DNA from 2 places in the Pauljensenia sp. C0254C2 genome. Region 1 is predicted to be linked to the other one. Evidence: riboswitches for the same ligand, from Rfam matches in the RefSeq annotation. Region 1 holds a riboswitch; the other holds the start of a gene.
The links. A riboswitch is a leader RNA that binds a small molecule or an ion and turns the genes downstream of it on or off. The one in region 1 is predicted to bind ZMP and ZTP.

Region 1 (8,913 bases):
GTATCGTTGAAGCACTGTCGATCCTCGGTGACAACGCCACGAAGCCGTTGGTGGTGCGCCTTGACGGAAACCGCGTTGATGAGGGACGCGAAATCCTCCAGCAAGCCAGTCACCCGTTGGTCCACATGGCACACACCATGGACGGAGCAGCCCGCATGGTGGCGCAGCTGGCTGCCGGCGTCGAGCCCGACCCTGAAGACACATCCGATCCGGCCGCCCCGCTGGCCTGAAACCTGGAAGCACAAGGAGACTTCTCATGTCGATTTTTCTTGACTCACACTCACGCGTCATCGTCCAGGGCATGACCGGATCAGAGGGACGCAAGCACACCCAGCGCATGCTCAACTCGGGCACCGCCATTGTCGGCGGCGTCAACCCGCGCAAAGCCGGACAGTCCGTGACATTCGATGTCCAGGGATACGGGCCGATGGCTGACCAGGTCACCGACGGCCCTGTCGACATCCCTGTGTTTGGAACGGTTGCAGAAGCAGTGAAGGAAACGGGTGCCACAGTATCCGCCATTTTCGTGCCGCCGGCATTTGCGAAAGACGCTGTACTCGAAGCTGTCGATGCCCGCGTGGAGACGGTCGTGGTCATCACCGAGGGCATCCCGGTCGCTGACTCCACGGAGTTCGTGGCCCGCGCACGTGAAGCGGGCGTGCGCGTGATCGGACCGAACTGCCCGGGCATTATCAGCCCCGGACAGTCGAACGTCGGCATCACCCCGGCAGATATTACCGGCCCAGGACGGCTGGGACTGGTATCGAAGTCAGGCACACTGACTTACCAGATGATGTTCGAACTGCGTGACATCGGCTTTACCACCTGCCTGGGAATCGGTGGTGACCCGGTTATTGGCACCACGCACATTGACGCGCTCGAAGCCTTCGAAAATGACCCCGACACCGAACTGGTCGTCATGATCGGTGAAATCGGTGGCGACGCGGAAGAGCGCGCAGCTCAGTGGATTTCCGAACACATGACCAAACCGGTGGTGGCCTACGTTGCCGGTTTCACGGCTCCGGAAGGCAAGACGATGGGGCATGCCGGCGCGATCGTGTCTGGATCTTCCGGCACGGCCGCGGCGAAGGCTGAAGCACTCGAGGCCGTCGGCGTGCGGGTGGGTCGTACACCTTCCCAAACTGCCATCATCGCTCGCGAGATTCTGCAGAAATAACATCCGGTCGTGCACCGCTGATCGTGAATGAACTTTCTCATGGTCGGCGGTGCACCTCCATGTGTGGGCGCGGATGCGAGACGATGAAGAACGATGACGCACTCACCTGACTCTTCCCCATCGCAGCGCCCTGACAGGCAGCGCGCAGAAGCGGACCTGTCCGCTGATGAGATCCCAACCGAGGTGGTTGGCGCGTGGCTTGAGGAGGAAGACCGTGAAGCAGGTGCGTCGCTGATTTTTGGGCCGGCTCACGATGAGGCAGACAGTGATGATGAACCCGAATTGGATAATTCGGAAAAAGAAACTGAACGCCTCGACCTTGACGGAGCCGACGAGACAGATGCCAAGGCGCCCTCGCCAATTCGAGTGGCCCCGGCACCTCAGGTGCACGACGAGGAACCTCACACCACTCGCACCGCCGTGCGGCGACGCACGATCCGCATCGCACTGCCTGACGGGTGGGCACGCTCCGGCCTGGCCGGCATTGAGGCGGCCCTGATCGGATGGGCGTTCATGATGGTCGTGACGCTGGTGGGGTACTGGTTCGTCTCGCAGAACCCCTGGCTGGCGTCGACCAGCTGGGACGATGCTCGGGCAGTGGGTGGTGACCTCTGGGCTGCGACGCTGGGAGCGCCGATCACGGTGGGGCAGAGCGACATCCTCGCCATTCCGACACTGCTCGGAGCGCTGCTGATCATCATTTTGCGTGTTCTTCTGCTGCCGGGACGGGATTTTCCTGCCGCCGCGCAGTGGATGGCTGTCCCCACGTTTGCAGTCACGGCGCTCATTGCGGCTGGAGCGTCCTCGGCTCACATCAACGTGTGGCGCGCACTGCCCGGTGCGCTCGTCATTCCGCTTCTGGCAGCGACCTGGGCGGTAGTTGCTGCTCGACACACGTGGACATGGCCCACGATTTCATCTGAACGGCGCGAATCGTTGACATGGCTGTGGTCAGGGCTGCGCCTTGGTCGCGTTGCCGTGGCACTGACAGTGCTGTTCAGCCTGATCATGAGCGCCGTGTCAATCCTTGTTTCTCTTCAGCGTATCTCCGGTATCCACGAACTGCTCTTTGCTTCGACCAAGGACACGGTCATCATCAACATTGTTCAGGCCTTGTTTGCTCCGTCGATCATGGCATGCGCACTGGCGTGGATCGCGGGGCCTGGTTTCTACGTGGGTGCCGACGCCCTCCATTCAGCGGCGAACGCGCCTGTTGCGCCGATTCCGGCGATCCCGATCCTTGCGGCCGTCCCACAGACAGCTCCGGGCCACTGGGTGGCCTGGGCGCTGGTGGGAGTGGGAATCCTGCTGGGCGCATGGGCGGCGTGGCGGCATCGTATGACGCACCTGTGGAAGCAGGCGGCTGCGATGGGAGTGGCCACCGTGATCACTGCGCTCGTCATCGCAGCATGGCTTGCCTCGTCGCGCATGTCGTTGGGGTCGACCCGTCTGAGTGTCGTTGGCCCGCGCGTGTGGTGGAGCGTGCTGTTCGTCGTACTGGAAGTGTGCATGGTCGCGCTCGCGGTGTCCCTGGCAGCACATCCGACCACGATCGCGTGGGTGCGCCGAGCGGCCGCAGCTTTGACGGCGTGGACGAAGGCGCGTATTGCCGCATGGAAGGAGAATCGCGCCCAGTCATCGACGAGGGAGACGCCCCTTCCAGCTCCTGACCTGAATGAAGCCGGCGAAGAGACGCCGGAGGAAGAGGAAACGGCGCTGGAAGAAGAGGCGACAGAAGAACTGCCCGCTCCTCCGCGTGCTCCGGATGCCCGCATGGAAGCACTCAAAGCCAGCGCTGCGCCCACGGAACCCATCGCCGTGTCAGACAATACTGACAACAGTGACGAAGATCTGAAAGATCACAGCTAGTCGCATATCCGGCGCCGCCCTCGTACACTAAAAGAGGCCGCAACTGGCGAGGGTGGAGGACCACCGGGAAGCGGCTGAAGCAGCCTCGCACGGCGCCGCCCGCCTGGGCGCTGAGGACCGACCTTGAACCCCTTTGGAGGAAGAATTGTCAGTCCGTTTGGATAACCTCGAACCCGTTGATGTCCGCCCGATCCGCAGAGCGCTGATCTCCGTTTACGACAAGACCGGCCTGGTGGACCTGGCTCGCGCACTCGCTGATGCTGGCGTCGAAATCGTGTCCACCGGTTCAACTGCACAAAAAATCCGTGACGCGAAGATTCCTGTGACGCCCGTGGAAGACGTGACTGGTTTCCCCGAGGTGCTGGAAGGTCGCGTCAAGACGCTGCATCCGAAGATCCATGCCGGCATTCTCGCTGATCAGCGCAAAGCCGATCACCGCCAGCAGCTCGAAGACCTGGGGATCGCAGCATTCGACCTGGTGGTATGCAATCTGTATCCGTTTGAGGACACGGTTGACTCGGGCGCAGGATTCGACGAATGCGTTGAGCAGATCGACATCGGCGGCCCGTCGATGGTGCGCGCTGCTGCGAAGAACCATCCCTCCGTTGCCATTGCTACCAACCCGGAGCAATACGACGCGGTGATCGACGCTGCACGTTCTGAGGGATTCACTCTGGAGGAGCGTCGCGAACTGGCAGCGGCCGCATTCCGTCACACAGCAAATTACGACGCCGCCATCGCTGACTGGTTCGAAGACGAACTGGATGCTGATCTTGATGTTGACGAGTCGGCTGAAGCCGATGACGTTGATGACGCACAGTGGCCACCGGTGCTGGTCTCTGCTTTCGAACGCCTCCACACCTTGCGTTATGGCGAAAACCCGCATCAGGATGCCGCCGTATACGGCGACATCGTCGAGCTGATGGGTGAGGGTGAAGTTGACGTTGAGTTTGACGAACCAGGCGATGAACAGGACGGCGACGACACGACCCAGGACCTGCTGCCTGGCATCGCGAACGCGCGCCAACTGCATGGCAAAGCGATGAGCTACAACAACTACACCGATGGTGACGCAGCACTGCGCGCAGCATTTGACCATGACGAGCCGTGCGTGGCCATCATCAAGCACGCGAACCCGTGTGGGATCGCCATTGGCGCAGATGTGGCGGAAGCACACCGCAAGGCGCATGCATGCGATCCTGTGTCAGCATTCGGCGGAGTGATCGCAGTCAACCGTGAGGTCAGCGTCGAACTGGCCAGGCAGATCAAACCGATCTTTACCGAGGTCGTCCTGGCGCCCTCCTACGCCGAAGGCGCACTGGAAGTACTGGAAACGAAGAAGAACCTGCGAATCCTGCAGGTAGTGCCACCGGTACGCGGAGCCCTGGAGTTCAAGCAGATTTCCGGGGGACTGCTGGTGCAGGAACGCGACGACATTGACGCTGACGGTGACGACCCGGCGAACTGGACTTTGGCGGCAGGCGAGCCGGCCGACGAGGCAACACTGCGCGACCTGGAGTTCGCGTGGCGCACCGTGCGAGCCGTGCGGTCGAACTCAATCCTGCTGGTTCACGACGGTGCAAGCGTCGGGGTTGGCATGGGTCAGGTCAACCGCGTGGACTCCTGCCGTCTGGCGGTCGAACGCGCGAACACGCTGGGTGGCCGCACAACAGGTGACGCCGCTGCTGACAAGGTGGATTCGGCGGGCGGTGCACGCACAGCCGATGTGGTCGCTGACGAGCCGGAGCGCCGTTCCGAAGGTGCCGTTGCCGCCTCGGACGCATTCTTCCCGTTTGCTGACGGCCTCCAGGTGCTGATCGATGCCGGCGTGAAAGCGGTCGTTCAGCCCGGTGGATCGATCCGCGACAACGAGTCGATCGAAGCGGCACAGGCCGCTGGCATCACGATGTACATGACGGGAACCCGTCACTTCGCGCACTGACAGGCGCTCAACGATCTGCATATGCGGGGTAGAGTCAGCTCTACCCCGCAATGTAGATGGGGCTGTCTTCGCACGCATGAGTCCGCTTCCTCATAATGGAACGCAGACCGACACGTCAACGTGAGGAGCTTAGTCCATGTCCACGGTTGCCAAACGAATCATCATCGCCTTGGTGGCACTGATTGTTGTCGCCGCTGCGCTGCTTGGAGTCGCTGTCGTCAGGTGGGGACCCGACTTCGGTATTTGGCTGACTGAGCCCAGTCCACAGCGCTACGGTGAAGTCGCCCTCAGCCATCTTGACCAGGGAATCAACGCATCGTCCGAAGCCTGGCAGGATGAGCGTCCACGAGTCGAACAGGCAATCAGCGAAGCCACCAGCATTGACGAGGTCGACGCTGTCCTGTCCGATGCCGTCAAAATTGCGGGAACGAAGCACTCGTTCTTGATGATGCCGGACGAAGCGCAAGAAGCCGTCGACGAGTACGAGGCGCCGAGCGTGGAAGAAAACGACGGTGTCGTGACTGTTCACATGCCCGCGTTTATGGGCACACCCGACCAGGGCAGCGAATACGCGCAAACTATTGCGCAAGCTGTGTCCGGAGCGAATGTGTGCGCGGCGGTGATTGACCTCAGTGAAAACGGTGGTGGCGACATGGGACCGATGATTGCCGGTATCTCGCCACTGATTCCTGACGGTCCCGTGTCCTACTTTGTTACGGGCGGAGGCGAAAGCGCCGTCATGTTGGAGAGCGGGAAGGTCAGCGGCGGCGGAAGGCCCACGACCGTTGACATCACGGAAAAGTCAGAGGTGCCGGTCGCGATTGTCACCGGTGAACACACCGGCAGCTCCGGTGAGCAGGCTTTGCTCGCTTTTAAAGGCGTACCGAATACGCGCGTGTTTGGCCAGCCGACCGCAGGATATGCCACGGTCAATACACCGTTCCCGCTGTATGGAGGAAAGCAGCTTGTGGTCACAGTCGGCGTGACGAAAGACCGCATGGGAACGACTCACGCGGAAGATCCGATCGCACCGGATGTGACGGTGGAACCTGCTCAAGCGGTGAACGCGGCAACGCAATGGGCGCGCGACCAGGGTTGTCAGTAGATCGCTCAGCGTTGCCCTGTCGCGAACTCGCCTGTATTCACGTCGATGACCATGCGTTCAGGTCCGGCAATGGCGGGCTCAAAACGCATGATCCAGGACCAGTCCATGCGCATCTGGCCGGGGTCCTTGATGTTCTAATTTACCGACTGTAATATTAGGGTGTTAACTGCCGTGAAAGGACAATGATGACTGACGCTGCTTACCCATTCCAAGATGCTGCTTTGTCGACCACTGAACGCGTCGACGACCTGCTGGGACGCCTGACGGTTGAAGAAAAAGCCGGACAACTGACCCAGTACTTCTACCTCGCTATGGCGTTGAACCAGCAGGACGGCGCGCCCGCTGACGGAGAAGATGCGAACACAGCCCAACGCGCGATGGTGGAAAAAGCGATTAAAGCGGGGCGGGTAGGATCACTCCTGTTCGTCAACGAAGCCTCTGAGACGAACCGGCTGCAGAAACTGGCGATTGAGCACCATCGCTTCGGAATCCCATTGATCTTCGGCTACGACGTCATCCACGGTTTGCGTACCATCTTCCCGGTGCCACTGGCAATGGCAGCAAGCTGGGATCCTGACAGCGCCTCGGCCGCCCAGCGCATCGCAGCACGCGAGGCGCGTTCAGTCGGCATCCACTGGGCATTTGCACCGATGGTCGACATTGCACGAGACCCGCGATGGGGACGCATCATTGAAGGCGCAGGTGAAGATCCCTACCTGGGCAGTGCGATGGCTGCCGGACAGGTGGCAGGCTTCCAGGGCGGTGCGGGCGCGGACGGCGCTGTGCCAGGTGACGCCATCCTCGCTGGTCCCAAGCACTTTGCCGGTTACGGTGCGGCTCGCGGTGGCCGCGACTACGAAGACGTCGACCTGTCCGATTCGGAACTTCACAACGTGTATCTGCCTCCGTTCCGTGACGCTGTTGCCGCTGGCGCACGCAACATCATGAGCGCGTACATGGATCTGAACGGCGTGCCTGCCTCGGGCAACAAGTGGTTGCTGACCGACACGCTTCGCGACGAATTCGGCTTCAAGGGGTTCGTTGTGTCTGACGCGAACGCTGTCCACTCGCTCACCGTCCAGCACTTCGCCAAGGACCTGCCCGATGCGGGCGCGCGAGCCGTCAACGCCGGTCTTGATATGGAAATGGCGATGTTCGAGGCCGCATACGAGCACCTGCCCGAAGCGGTAGAGGACGGACGTGTCTCGATGGAGGTGCTGGATGAAGCTGTCCGTCGCGTACTGCGCGCCAAGTTCGACCTTGGCCTGTTTGAACATCCATATGTTGACGAAGGAGACGCTGCCGCAACCCTGTCCACACCTGAGCATCGCGACGCAGCACAGCACGCTGCTGAACGCACATTCGTGCTGTTGAAGAACGAACACTCCACGCTGCCGCTCAAGGCAGACAAGACGTCTTCCATCGCAGTGATCGGTGAGCTGGCCAACGCACGGCGAGACCCGTTGGGCCCATGGTGCTTCAAGTACGACATCGATGAAACAGTGACGATCCTGGACGGTATTCGCCAGCGCGCCGGTCAGGATGTGAGCGTTGAGTTTGAACCTGGCGCGGGAGTAGGGGAGCGCCTCTATCCCTCGATGTTCGACGATAATGAACCGGTCGTGGACCGCACCCCCGAGGACTGGGATGATGACGCGCACATTGACGCCGCCGTGAAACTTGCTGCACGCAGTGATGTTGCGGTCGTGGTGATCGGCCAGCATCAGAACCAGATCGGTGAGAAGGCCTCCGTGTCCACCTTGGAACTCCAGGGGCGCCAACTGGAGCAGCTCCAGCGTCTGGCAGAGACGGGAACCCCCCTCGTTGTCCTGTGTATGTCGGCCCGCCCGCTGGACCTGACTTGTGTTGATAGTCATGAGGGCGTCGGTGCGATCATGCAGGTCTGGTATCCGGGGACGCGTGCAGGTGCAGCCGTGGCAGCCGCGCTGTTTGGTGATGTCTCGCCTGCCGGTCGTCTGCCGATCACATGGCCACGCAACGTGGGGCAGGTGCCGATGGTCTACAACCACTACCGCACGTTCCAGCCCGAAGGCGCAGGTGAGCGTTACTTCAACGAGCCGAGCACGCCGCTCTACCCGTTCGGATACGGCTTGAGCTACGCGTCATTTGAGTATTCGAATCCGCGTTTGGATCGTGACCAGATCCGCGTCGGTGAGACAGCCACGCTCAGCGTTGACGTCACGAATACCGGGGATGTGGATGCCGACGAGGTTACCCAGCTGTACATCCACCAGTGCTACGGCACGTCCTCGAGGCCTTTGCGTGAGCTTAAGGGATTCTCACGTGTGAGCATCCCGGCCGGTGAGACCGTGACGGTGACGTTCCCCCTCGGCCCCGATCAACTGCGGTACTGGAGCGCGGTCACGAAGGACTGGATCCAGGACGCCACGCGCATCGAACTGTATGTGGGTGGTGATTCCAATGCGCCTTTGGCAGGTTCGCTGACGGTGACGCAGTGATTGTGGCGCATGGGCCGTCCGTACGGCTACGATGAGCCTGTGAGCACTGAAAATCGTCCTGTTCTTGTTGTTGACTTTGGCGCCCAGTACGCGCAGCTGATTGCGCGTCGTGTCCGTGAGACCTCTGCGTACTCGGAGATCGTGCCGCATACGATGCCGGCCGTTGAGATGCTTGCGAAGGATCCGGCTGCGGTGATCCTGTCCGGCGGCCCGTCATCTGTGTACGCGGACAACGCGCCAACGTTTGACACTGAGCTGTTCACGTCAGGCGTCCCAGTGCTCGGCATTTGCTATGGGTTCCAGGTCATGGCGAAGGCTTTGGGCGGCACCGTCGGCAAGA
Region 2 (8,913 bases), on a different contig from region 1:
GATGTGCGCGTCCTGGTCGTGGGCAACCCCGCCAACACGAACGCCGTGATCGCAGCCAACGCTGCGCCCGATGTGCCAGCCGACCGCTTCACCTCCATGATGCGTCTGGATCACAACCGCGCCATCAGCCAACTGGCCCACAAGACCGGTGCAGCTGTCAGCGACATCAAGAACATTGTTGTGTGGGGCAACCACTCGGCCGACCAGTACCCGGATGTCTCCTACGCCACCGTTGACGGAAAGCCGGCCACCGACCTGGTTGACGAAAAGTGGCTCGACGAGGAATTCCGCCCTGTCGTTGCCAAACGTGGCGCCGCCATCATCGCCGCACGTGGCGCGTCCTCAGCGGCATCGGCAGCCAACGCCGCAATCGACCACATGCACACCTGGATCCACGGCACGCCCGAAGGTGAATGGGTCACCGCTGGTGTCCATTCAGATGGCTCGCACTACGACGTTCCTGAAGGCTTCTCCTTCGGCTTCCCGGTGCGCGCAGTGAACGGCGAATACCAGATCGTTGAAGGCCTCGAAATCTCCGAAGCCACCCGCGCCGGCATCGACCACAACATCAAGGCTCTGCAGGAAGAATACGACGCAGTGAAAGCCCTCGGCTTCATCAAGTAGTTCTCGCCAGCAGGACAGTCCAGAAGAACGCTGGAACGCCCTCCCTGACTTGCTCCACGAGCAATAATCAGGAGGCGCATCCAGCGTTCTTTTTGTGCTGTGACTGGCATACTTGAATATGGGTGCGCCATCCCTGTTTTCAGAGATAGAGTTTGTTATCACTTCAACGATGCAGTGTGGAAACAATATCGAAAGGATTCAAATGATTGGGTTCCTCATAGCGACTGCCACGACCGTGGTTGTGGCGTATCTGATTTTTCACCGTTATCATCCGCAGACCGTCCTGATTTTTTCCGGTCTATTTATGCTGCTTTGCGCTATTCCACTGTCAATGAAACCATTGATGGATGAAGACCAGACCACTGGCTCGGCGTTCCTGGATGTCTTCGACCAGATCACTCAGACGTTCGGGAATCTAGGTGCCAAGCTCGGTCTGATCATCATGGCGGTCGGCGGTTTCTCGCTGGTCATGGACCGAGTCGGTGCATCATCAGCACTGGTCGCCATCGCAACCAAACCGCTCCAGAAGATCAACAAGCCCTACGTTGTTCTTGCCTCCACCTACATCCTGGCTCAGACACTGTGCTTGATCATTCCATCGGCAGCTGGCCTGGCGATGCTGCTGATGGTGACCGTCTATCCGCTCCTGCGATCCCTGGGAATCTCGAAACTGTCTGCCACGGGCGTTATCGCGACCGGCAGCTGTCTGGACCTTGGCCCTGCTTCCTCAAACGCCAATATGGCGGCCCAGACGTCCGGCATGACCGTCCAGGAATATTTTATTCAGTACCAGCTGCCCGTCGCACTGGTGGTCGTCGCATCGGTGTTCATCCTCCATTACTTCGTCCAGCAGTACTTCGACCGCAAGGCCGGAACTACTCCCGACAAAGCAGACTGGGATGAAATCAAGGCTGAGCTCGCAGGTATTAAAAGGTCCTCGGGCGGAAAGTCGGCCCTGGCACAACGCGCTGCAAATGGTGGGTCCGACACCGCCGCCAAGACCAAGGCGGACACCAAGGAAGCTGAACGTGTCGACAAGCCGACCCCGAAGGCATACGCGCTCCTTCCATTTACGCCACTGGTCCTGCTCATTGTTTTCTCGCCTTTCGTGATTACCAGCATCAAAATGAACGTGGCAACTGCCATGATTATTTCCGGAATGCTCGCCGTTATTTGCGAAATGATTCGCTACCGTTCATTCCAACGCGGCGCGGACGCTTTCTCCGTTTTCTTCGAGGGCATGGGTCGCCAATTCGTCAACATCGTGACACTCATTGTCGGCGGCCAGATGTTTGCTGCCGGTTTAACCCAGCTCGGGTTTATTTCGTTCATTATTGATGGCGCCGAGCGATTCAATATGGGGGCAATTCCGATCACCATCATCATGACGTTGGTGATCTTCCTGTCAGCGGTCCTGATGGGCTCCGGCAACGCACCGTGGTTCGCGTTCTCAGAACTTATCCCCGACATTGCCAAACCCCTGGGCGTTGACACCGTGTTCCTGGCTCAGCCAATGGAACTGGCATCAGGCATCGGTCGCTCCATGTCGCCTATCGCAGGCGTCGTGATTGCAGTTGCCGGACTTGGTGATGTCAGCCCGGTCGACCTCGTCAAACGAACAATCCCCGTCATGATCCCCGCTTACGTGATCATGGTCACCTCGTCGATCGTGTGGGATTACCTGCTTCGAGCCCTCATTTAAGGAGGAAACATGGCACTTTTACCAATGCAGATCGCTGAAACACTCACATCGAATGTCGACGCCATGACCGATGACCTGGTCCAGTGGCGCCGCGACTTCCACGCACATCCTGAACTCGGATTCCTCGAGTACCGCACCACGTCGATCATCGTCCAGCATCTGCGCGAGTGGGGCTATGAGGTCCTGCAGGGAAAGGACGCGTGCCTGTCTGAGGAGCGAATGGGACTGCCCAGCTCCGAAGAAGATGAGGCCGCAATCGCCCGCGCGATTGACGAGGGTGCCGACGCCGACTTTGTTCACTCGATTGCCGGAGGACACACGGGTACTGTGGCAATTCTCCGCAATGGGGACGGCCCCACTGTCGGCATGCGCTTCGACATTGACGCGCTGCCGCTGCAGGAATCTTCAGAAAAGGGGTACTACCCGGCGGATGAGGGTTTTAACTCCATTCACGCCTCCACCATGCATGCGTGTGGACACGACGCTCACATCACGATGGGGCTGGGTGTTGCCCGCACAATGGCACAGATGAAGGACTCCTGGTCAGGAACGCTGAAGATTTTGTTCCAGCCCGCTGAAGAAGGCGTTCGCGGAGCGAAATCGATGGTGGCCGCCGGCCATGTCGATGACGTCGACGTCATGTTCGCGCAACACGTGTGGCCACACGACTTCGAAGAATCCGACTACGCGCCCGGATCCGGCGGGGCTCTGGCCACCACGAAGTACGACGTGAATCTGAAAGGACTGGCAGCTCACGCTTCAGGCGCGCCGCAAAAAGGCAAGAACACCATTCTCGCCGCGTGCACCGCAGTGTTGAACCTGTATGCGATTTCGCGCCACTCAGAAGGGGCGACCCGCGTGAGTGTCGGCAAGATCGTTGCCGGCGATACCCGCAATATTGTCGCAGATCATACACACTTTGAGATGGAAGTTCGCGGTTCAACGACCGAGATCAACGAGTACATGGAGCACCGAGCCCGCACCGTGATCGAAGCGGCTGCACAGATGTATGAGTGCGACTACGAGATCGTGCGCATGGGAGAGGCCATCTCCCTGGATTCCGATCCGGACCTGATGGACCGAATCGCTGAAGCTGGCGAGTTGGTGGGCGTACGCGCCAATGACCCGAAGTGGGTGGAAATGACCGCTTCCGAAGACTACGCATTCATGATGAAGCGAGTCCAGGACAACGGCGGAAAGGCCTCATTGCTGCTGATCTTCACTCCGTCGAAGGGCGGCCTGCACTCCGTCGAGTTCACGGTGGATGAAGCTGTCCTGCCCAAAGGAGTGCGCGTCATCAGCGCAGCCGCCATCGCGGAAATGCCAGCCGCACACTGACCGAGTTCACATCGTTATGGCGCCGAGTGGTCGCATGCATGCGACCACTCGGCGCACACCACGTATCAGAAGCGGTGGACTGGATTAGGCCGGAGTGCCTGTGAATCATTACCCTTAGGACTATGGAACATGATTCGACAGTGCCCCCCTCGACAATCGACAAGCTTGTCATTACTCTTTCCTGCCCGGACCAGCCAGGAATTGTTCACGCGGCCTCCGGCATCATGAGCGACATCGGTGGCAACATCATTCAGTCGCAGCAATTCGGTGACCCGGATACCGGCCTGTTCTTCATGCGAATGGAAGCTGAATCACCTGTCGGTCGAGGTCCTGTCGAAGAAGGCCTGACACGAATCGCCGACAAGTTCAACGCCACCTGGCGCGTCGACCAGTTGGGGCGACCGCTTCGCACCGTCATTATGGTTTCGCGCGAAGGGCACTGTCTCACGGACCTGCTCTATCGGCAGCGCTCTCAAGGTCTGCCTATCGAAGTGGTTGCAGTTGTCGGTAACCACCCTGACCTCGCGCCGGTCGCACAGTTCTACGGCGTCCCCTTTCTCAGTATTCCGGTCACCAAGGATTCAAAAGTGCGCGCCGAGGCAGAACTTCTTGACCTCATCAAGTCCGAGCAGGTTGAATTGGTCGTCCTGGCCCGCTATATGCAGATCCTGTCTGATTCGGTATGCCGTGAAATGGCCGGACGCGTCATCAATATTCACCACTCATTCCTGCCTTCGTTCAAAGGCGCGCGCCCATACGCCCAGGCTCACGAACGCGGCGTCAAACTCATCGGCGCAACCGCGCACTACGTTACAGCCGACCTGGACGAAGGGCCGATCATCGAGCAGGACGTCACGCGAGTCACGCACGCCGATTCCACCCGCGACATGGTGGAGCTGGGGCAGGATGTTGAACGCCGAGTCCTCGCGCAGGCAGTGCGTTGGCATGCTGAACGCCGTGTCCTGATGAACGGCAACCGAACCGTCGTATTCTCCCGCTAGTGTCCGCACTGGCGGTTTCCGCAGCGGAACACAGTTGATAAGATGAATCTGTCGCAACTGGCGAACAGGTGGGATGACCACCGGGGAGCGAAATAGGGTTGTCGCGGTCGCCCGCCTGGGCCACGCAACCGAGCGAGGAACGGCTGGGGCCATCCTCGCCAATAGTGAAAGCCAGACAAGCGAATTGAAAACTGGAGCAGCAATGAGTGATTCTCTCAACTCCCATACGTTGGCCGAACTCGATCCTGACATCGCAAAGGTGCTGGATGATGAGCTGAACCGTCAACGCGCCACCCTTGAAATGATCGCGTCGGAAAACTTTGTCCCGCGTGCAGTCCTGCAGGCTCAGGGATCAGTTCTGACCAACAAGTACGCCGAAGGATACCCGGGACGCCGCTACTACGGCGGGTGCGAGGCAGTGGACGTTGCTGAAAGTCTCGCAATTGAACGCGCCAAGAAAGTGTTCGGTGCCGATTTCGTCAACGTGCAGCCACACTCAGGCGCGCAGGCCAATGCCGCCGCGCTCATGGCGATGGCAAAACCGGGGGACACGATTTTGGGTCTGTCCTTGGCTCACGGCGGCCACCTGACACACGGAATGCGCATCAACTTTTCCGGCAAGATGTACCACGCCACCGCATACGAAGTTGACCGCACAACAATGCGTATCGAGCCTGACCAGGTGCGTGAAGTGGCGCTGCGTGAGCGTCCCCGTGTGATCATTGCCGGCTGGTCGGCCTATCCTCGTCACCTTGACTTTGCTGCTTTCCGCAGCATTGCCGACGAGGTTGGCGCTGCGCTGTGGGTTGACATGGCGCACTTTGCCGGCCTCGTTGCAGCCGGACTGCACCCAAGCCCACTGCCCCACGCCGACGTGGTGACCACGACGGTCCACAAGACACTGGGGGGTCCCCGCTCCGGCATGATCCTGTCCGCGCGCGGCGAGCAGTGGGGCAAGAAGCTGAATTCTGCTGTGTTCCCAGGTCAGCAGGGTGGCCCGCTGATGCATGTGGTGGCTGCCAAGGCCGTAGCAATGAAAGTGGCTCAGACCCCGGAGTTCAAGGACCGCCAGGTCAGAACTCTTGCTGGCGCGCAGAAACTTGCAGAGCGTCTGGGACGCGACGATGCGAAGAAGGTCGGCATCAAGCTGGTCACCGGCGGCACCGATGTGCACCTGGTGCTCGTTGACCTGGTTGATTCAACTCTTGACGGCAAGCAGGCTGAGGATCTGCTGCACGAAGTCGGCATCACGGTCAATCGCAATGCTGTGCCGTTTGACCCGCGCCCACCGGCAGTCACATCCGGTCTGCGTATCGGAACGCCGGCGCTGGCTACGCGCGGTTTTGGTGATGAGGAGTTCACCGAAGTTGCCGACATCATCGCGACCGCACTGGTTCAGGCGGCCTCCAAGGAGACAGTGGATATGGAGGGTCTGCAGGCGCGCGTGCGTGCACTGACTGATGCCTTCCCGTTGTACGACGGGCTGCAGCAGTGAGAGCGCCGTGGGAAGGTGCCGCACAGGTACTGGATGGGAAAGCCACCGCTGCTGCTATAAAGGGCGAGCTTGCTGAGCGCATCTCACGTCTGCGTGAAGCCGGTGTTCATGCAGGACTGGGAACAATCCTGGTGGGTGAAGATCCCGGGTCAGTGACCTATGTTGCCGGCAAACACCGTGACTGTGCGGAGGTTGGCCTCGAGTCGATTCGCATTGACTTGCCCGAGTCGGCCTCTCAGGCTGATATCGAGCAGGCTGTCGACCAGCTCAACGCTGATCCTGCCTGCACGGGTTTCATTGTGCAGCTTCCGCTACCCGTCGGGGTCGATTCCCAGGCCGTGTTGGAGCACATCGATCCGGATAAGGACGCTGACGGCCTGCATCCGATGAACCTGGGCCGCTTGGTGCTGCGCGCAAAAGGTGACATCACCTCGCCCCTTCCGTGTACGCCGCGCGCCGTCATTGAGCTGTTGGAGCGCTACGGCGTGGAGCTCAATGGCGCGAATGTATGCGTGGTTGGCAGGGGAGTGACCGTCGGCCGTTCGATTGGATTGCTGCTGACCCGTAAGAACATCAACGCGACCGTGACGCTGTGCCATACGGGCACGCGCAACCTCGCTGAACAGGTGCGCAATGCTGACGTGATTGTGGCTGCGGCTGGCTCGCCGGGACTGATCACCGCTGACATGGTGCGTGAAGGCGCGGCGGTGCTCGATGTTGGCGTTTCTCGCGTGACGGAAGCTGATGGCCGGGCGCGGCTGCATGGAGATGTGGCCGACGGAGTTGATCGTGTTGCGGCATGGCTGTCACCGAATCCCGGTGGCGTCGGGCCGATGACGCGTGCCCTCCTGTTGGCGAACGTGGTTGAAATGGCTGAGCGACAGGCGGGTTTCTCCGCTCAGGTGTAGATGCGCAGGTGTGAGCTTAGTGCCTTAACTGTTCATGTTCGCGGTGCTGTGGGCTTTCCAACTGGAACGTGGAATGCGTGATCGTGACGGGGAAGTGGTCCTGTACGCAGCTGGCGAGTGTGTGCAAAATGTCGGATCGCTCGTGCTCGTTCAACTCGGGTTGGACGGTGACGTGAGCCGTCAGGGCTATCACTCCTGTCGCAATGGTCGAGGCATGCAGGTCATGCACGTCTTCGACTCCTTGAACATGGAGCATATGCTCACGCACCGTTGCCAGTTCCAGGCCGGGTGGTGTTTCCTCCATCAGGATCGCCACCGAGCGGCGTAAAAGCGTGATCGCCCTCGGAGCCATCATGCACGCGATGAGCAGTGAGGCAAGGGCATCCGCTTGGAGCCATCCGCTGAAATGGGCGACGACCGCACCGATGATGACCGCGACCGACCCTAACGCGTCGGTGGCAACCTCGAGGAACGCTGCGCGCATGTTCAACGAGGAACTGCGGCCCCCCATCAGCACGAGTAGGGAAGCGACGTTTGCAGCCAGGCCGAGGATACCGACGATCAGCATGATGCGGGTGTCGAGTTGCTCGGGGTTCATGAAGCGGCCGATGGCTTCATATGCGATCATCACGCAGATCGCGGCGAGCATACCTGCCTGCAGTGCCGCTGCGACAACTTCGGATCGTGCGAGACCCCATGTGAATCTGTCGGTGCGCGGGCGCAGCGAAAGGTGAGCCGCGATCAGCGCAATCACCAGCCCGGTGGAGTCCACCGCCATGTGGCCGGCATCTGCAAAAAGTGCGAGTGATCCTGAAAGTGCGCCGCCGATTGTCTCGACGAGGAGGACAGTTGCCGTAATGGACAAGGCTGCAATCAGACGCCCTCGGGAACTGGCAGCATGCGAGTGCGAATGTGAATGCGAGTGGTCGCTTGCAAGCGACTTCTCGGCGGATGTGGGCCTGCTGTGGGGTGATGATTGCTCCGACTCCTCGCAGCAATCGCGATGCTCGACATCGGGCGACATGGCGTCCTTTCGCTAGGTGACAACGAAAATCAATACCCCAAGGGGGTATCCTTGGTTGGCTATAGAGTAGCCATTTCTCGCTGCCTTGCCAAGTCCGTGATGTCGAGTGGTCGCTTGCAAGCGACCACTCGGTGAAGTTTCGGGCACAATAGAGGCATGCTGAACGTCACGACTGTCAACCTCAACGGGATCCGCGCTGCCGCTAAACGAGGACTGAACGACTGGTTGAACCGCCAGCACCCCGACGTCCTCCTGATGCAGGAGGTGCGCGCGCCGGAAGAAGTGACGCGTGAGATTCTGGGGTCGCAGTGGCATGTTGTGGCCGTGCCATCGCGGGCGAAAGGGCGTGCGGGCGTAGCAGTCGCTGTCCCGATTGAGAACGAGGCGCTGATCGGAGACGTGCGGACAACGCTGGACGACCAGGAAAGTGATGTGGATTCGGGTCGCTGGCTGGAAGTAGACCTTGAATTTGCCACTCCACTGACGCTTGTGTCGGCGTATTTCCATTCGGGCGAGAAGGATACACCGAAGCAGGATGCCAAGATGGCGCACCTGCCGAGGGTGTCAGCGCGCATGAGCGAACTGTTGAAAGCTGCGAATTCGGCGAAGGGGCGTCAAGCTCTCGTTGCGGGAGATTTCAACATCGTTCGCTCCGAATTGGACATCAAGAACTGGAAGCCGAACCACAACAAGCGTGCCGGAGTGCTCGACGAGGAAATTGCCTTTGTGTCGTCATGGGCCGAGGGTGGCTGGTGCGACACCGTCCGCGAGCTTGCGGGGGATGTCCAAGGCCCATACACGTGGTGGTCGTGGCGAGGCAA

Region 2: linked by a shared signal. The riboswitch ahead of glyA (serine hydroxymethyltransferase) and the one ahead of AC1DA5_RS08160 (bifunctional phosphoribosylaminoimidazolecarboxamide formyltransferase/inosine monophosphate cyclohydrolase) in region 1 are both predicted to bind ZMP and ZTP.

Annotation. Positions count from the first base shown of each region.
Region 1 is NZ_JBWPJO010000010.1:62,010-70,922, reverse strand. Features, by position in the region: gene sucC (ADP-forming succinate--CoA ligase subunit beta) at 1-230, shown strand, start outside; gene sucD (succinate--CoA ligase subunit alpha) at 257-1,177, shown strand; gene AC1DA5_RS08165 (cell division protein PerM) at 1,271-3,046, shown strand; ZMP/ZTP riboswitch at 3,076-3,162, shown strand; gene AC1DA5_RS08160 (bifunctional phosphoribosylaminoimidazolecarboxamide formyltransferase/inosine monophosphate cyclohydrolase) at 3,192-4,988, shown strand; gene AC1DA5_RS08155 (S41 family peptidase) at 5,125-6,093, shown strand; gene AC1DA5_RS08150 (glycoside hydrolase family 3 N-terminal domain-containing protein) at 6,279-8,573, shown strand; gene guaA (glutamine-hydrolyzing GMP synthase) at 8,613-8,913, shown strand, end outside.
Region 2 is NZ_JBWPJO010000017.1:455-9,367, reverse strand. Features, by position in the region: gene AC1DA5_RS09785 (malate dehydrogenase) at 1-624, shown strand, start outside; gene dcuC (C4-dicarboxylate transporter DcuC) at 743-2,326, shown strand; gene AC1DA5_RS09775 (amidohydrolase) at 2,336-3,664, shown strand; gene purU (formyltetrahydrofolate deformylase) at 3,787-4,665, shown strand; ZMP/ZTP riboswitch at 4,709-4,793, shown strand; gene glyA (serine hydroxymethyltransferase) at 4,868-6,160, shown strand; gene AC1DA5_RS09760 (bifunctional methylenetetrahydrofolate dehydrogenase/methenyltetrahydrofolate cyclohydrolase) at 6,157-7,068, shown strand; gene AC1DA5_RS09755 (cation diffusion facilitator family transporter) at 7,085-8,092, opposite strand; gene AC1DA5_RS09750 (exodeoxyribonuclease III) at 8,249-8,913, shown strand, end outside.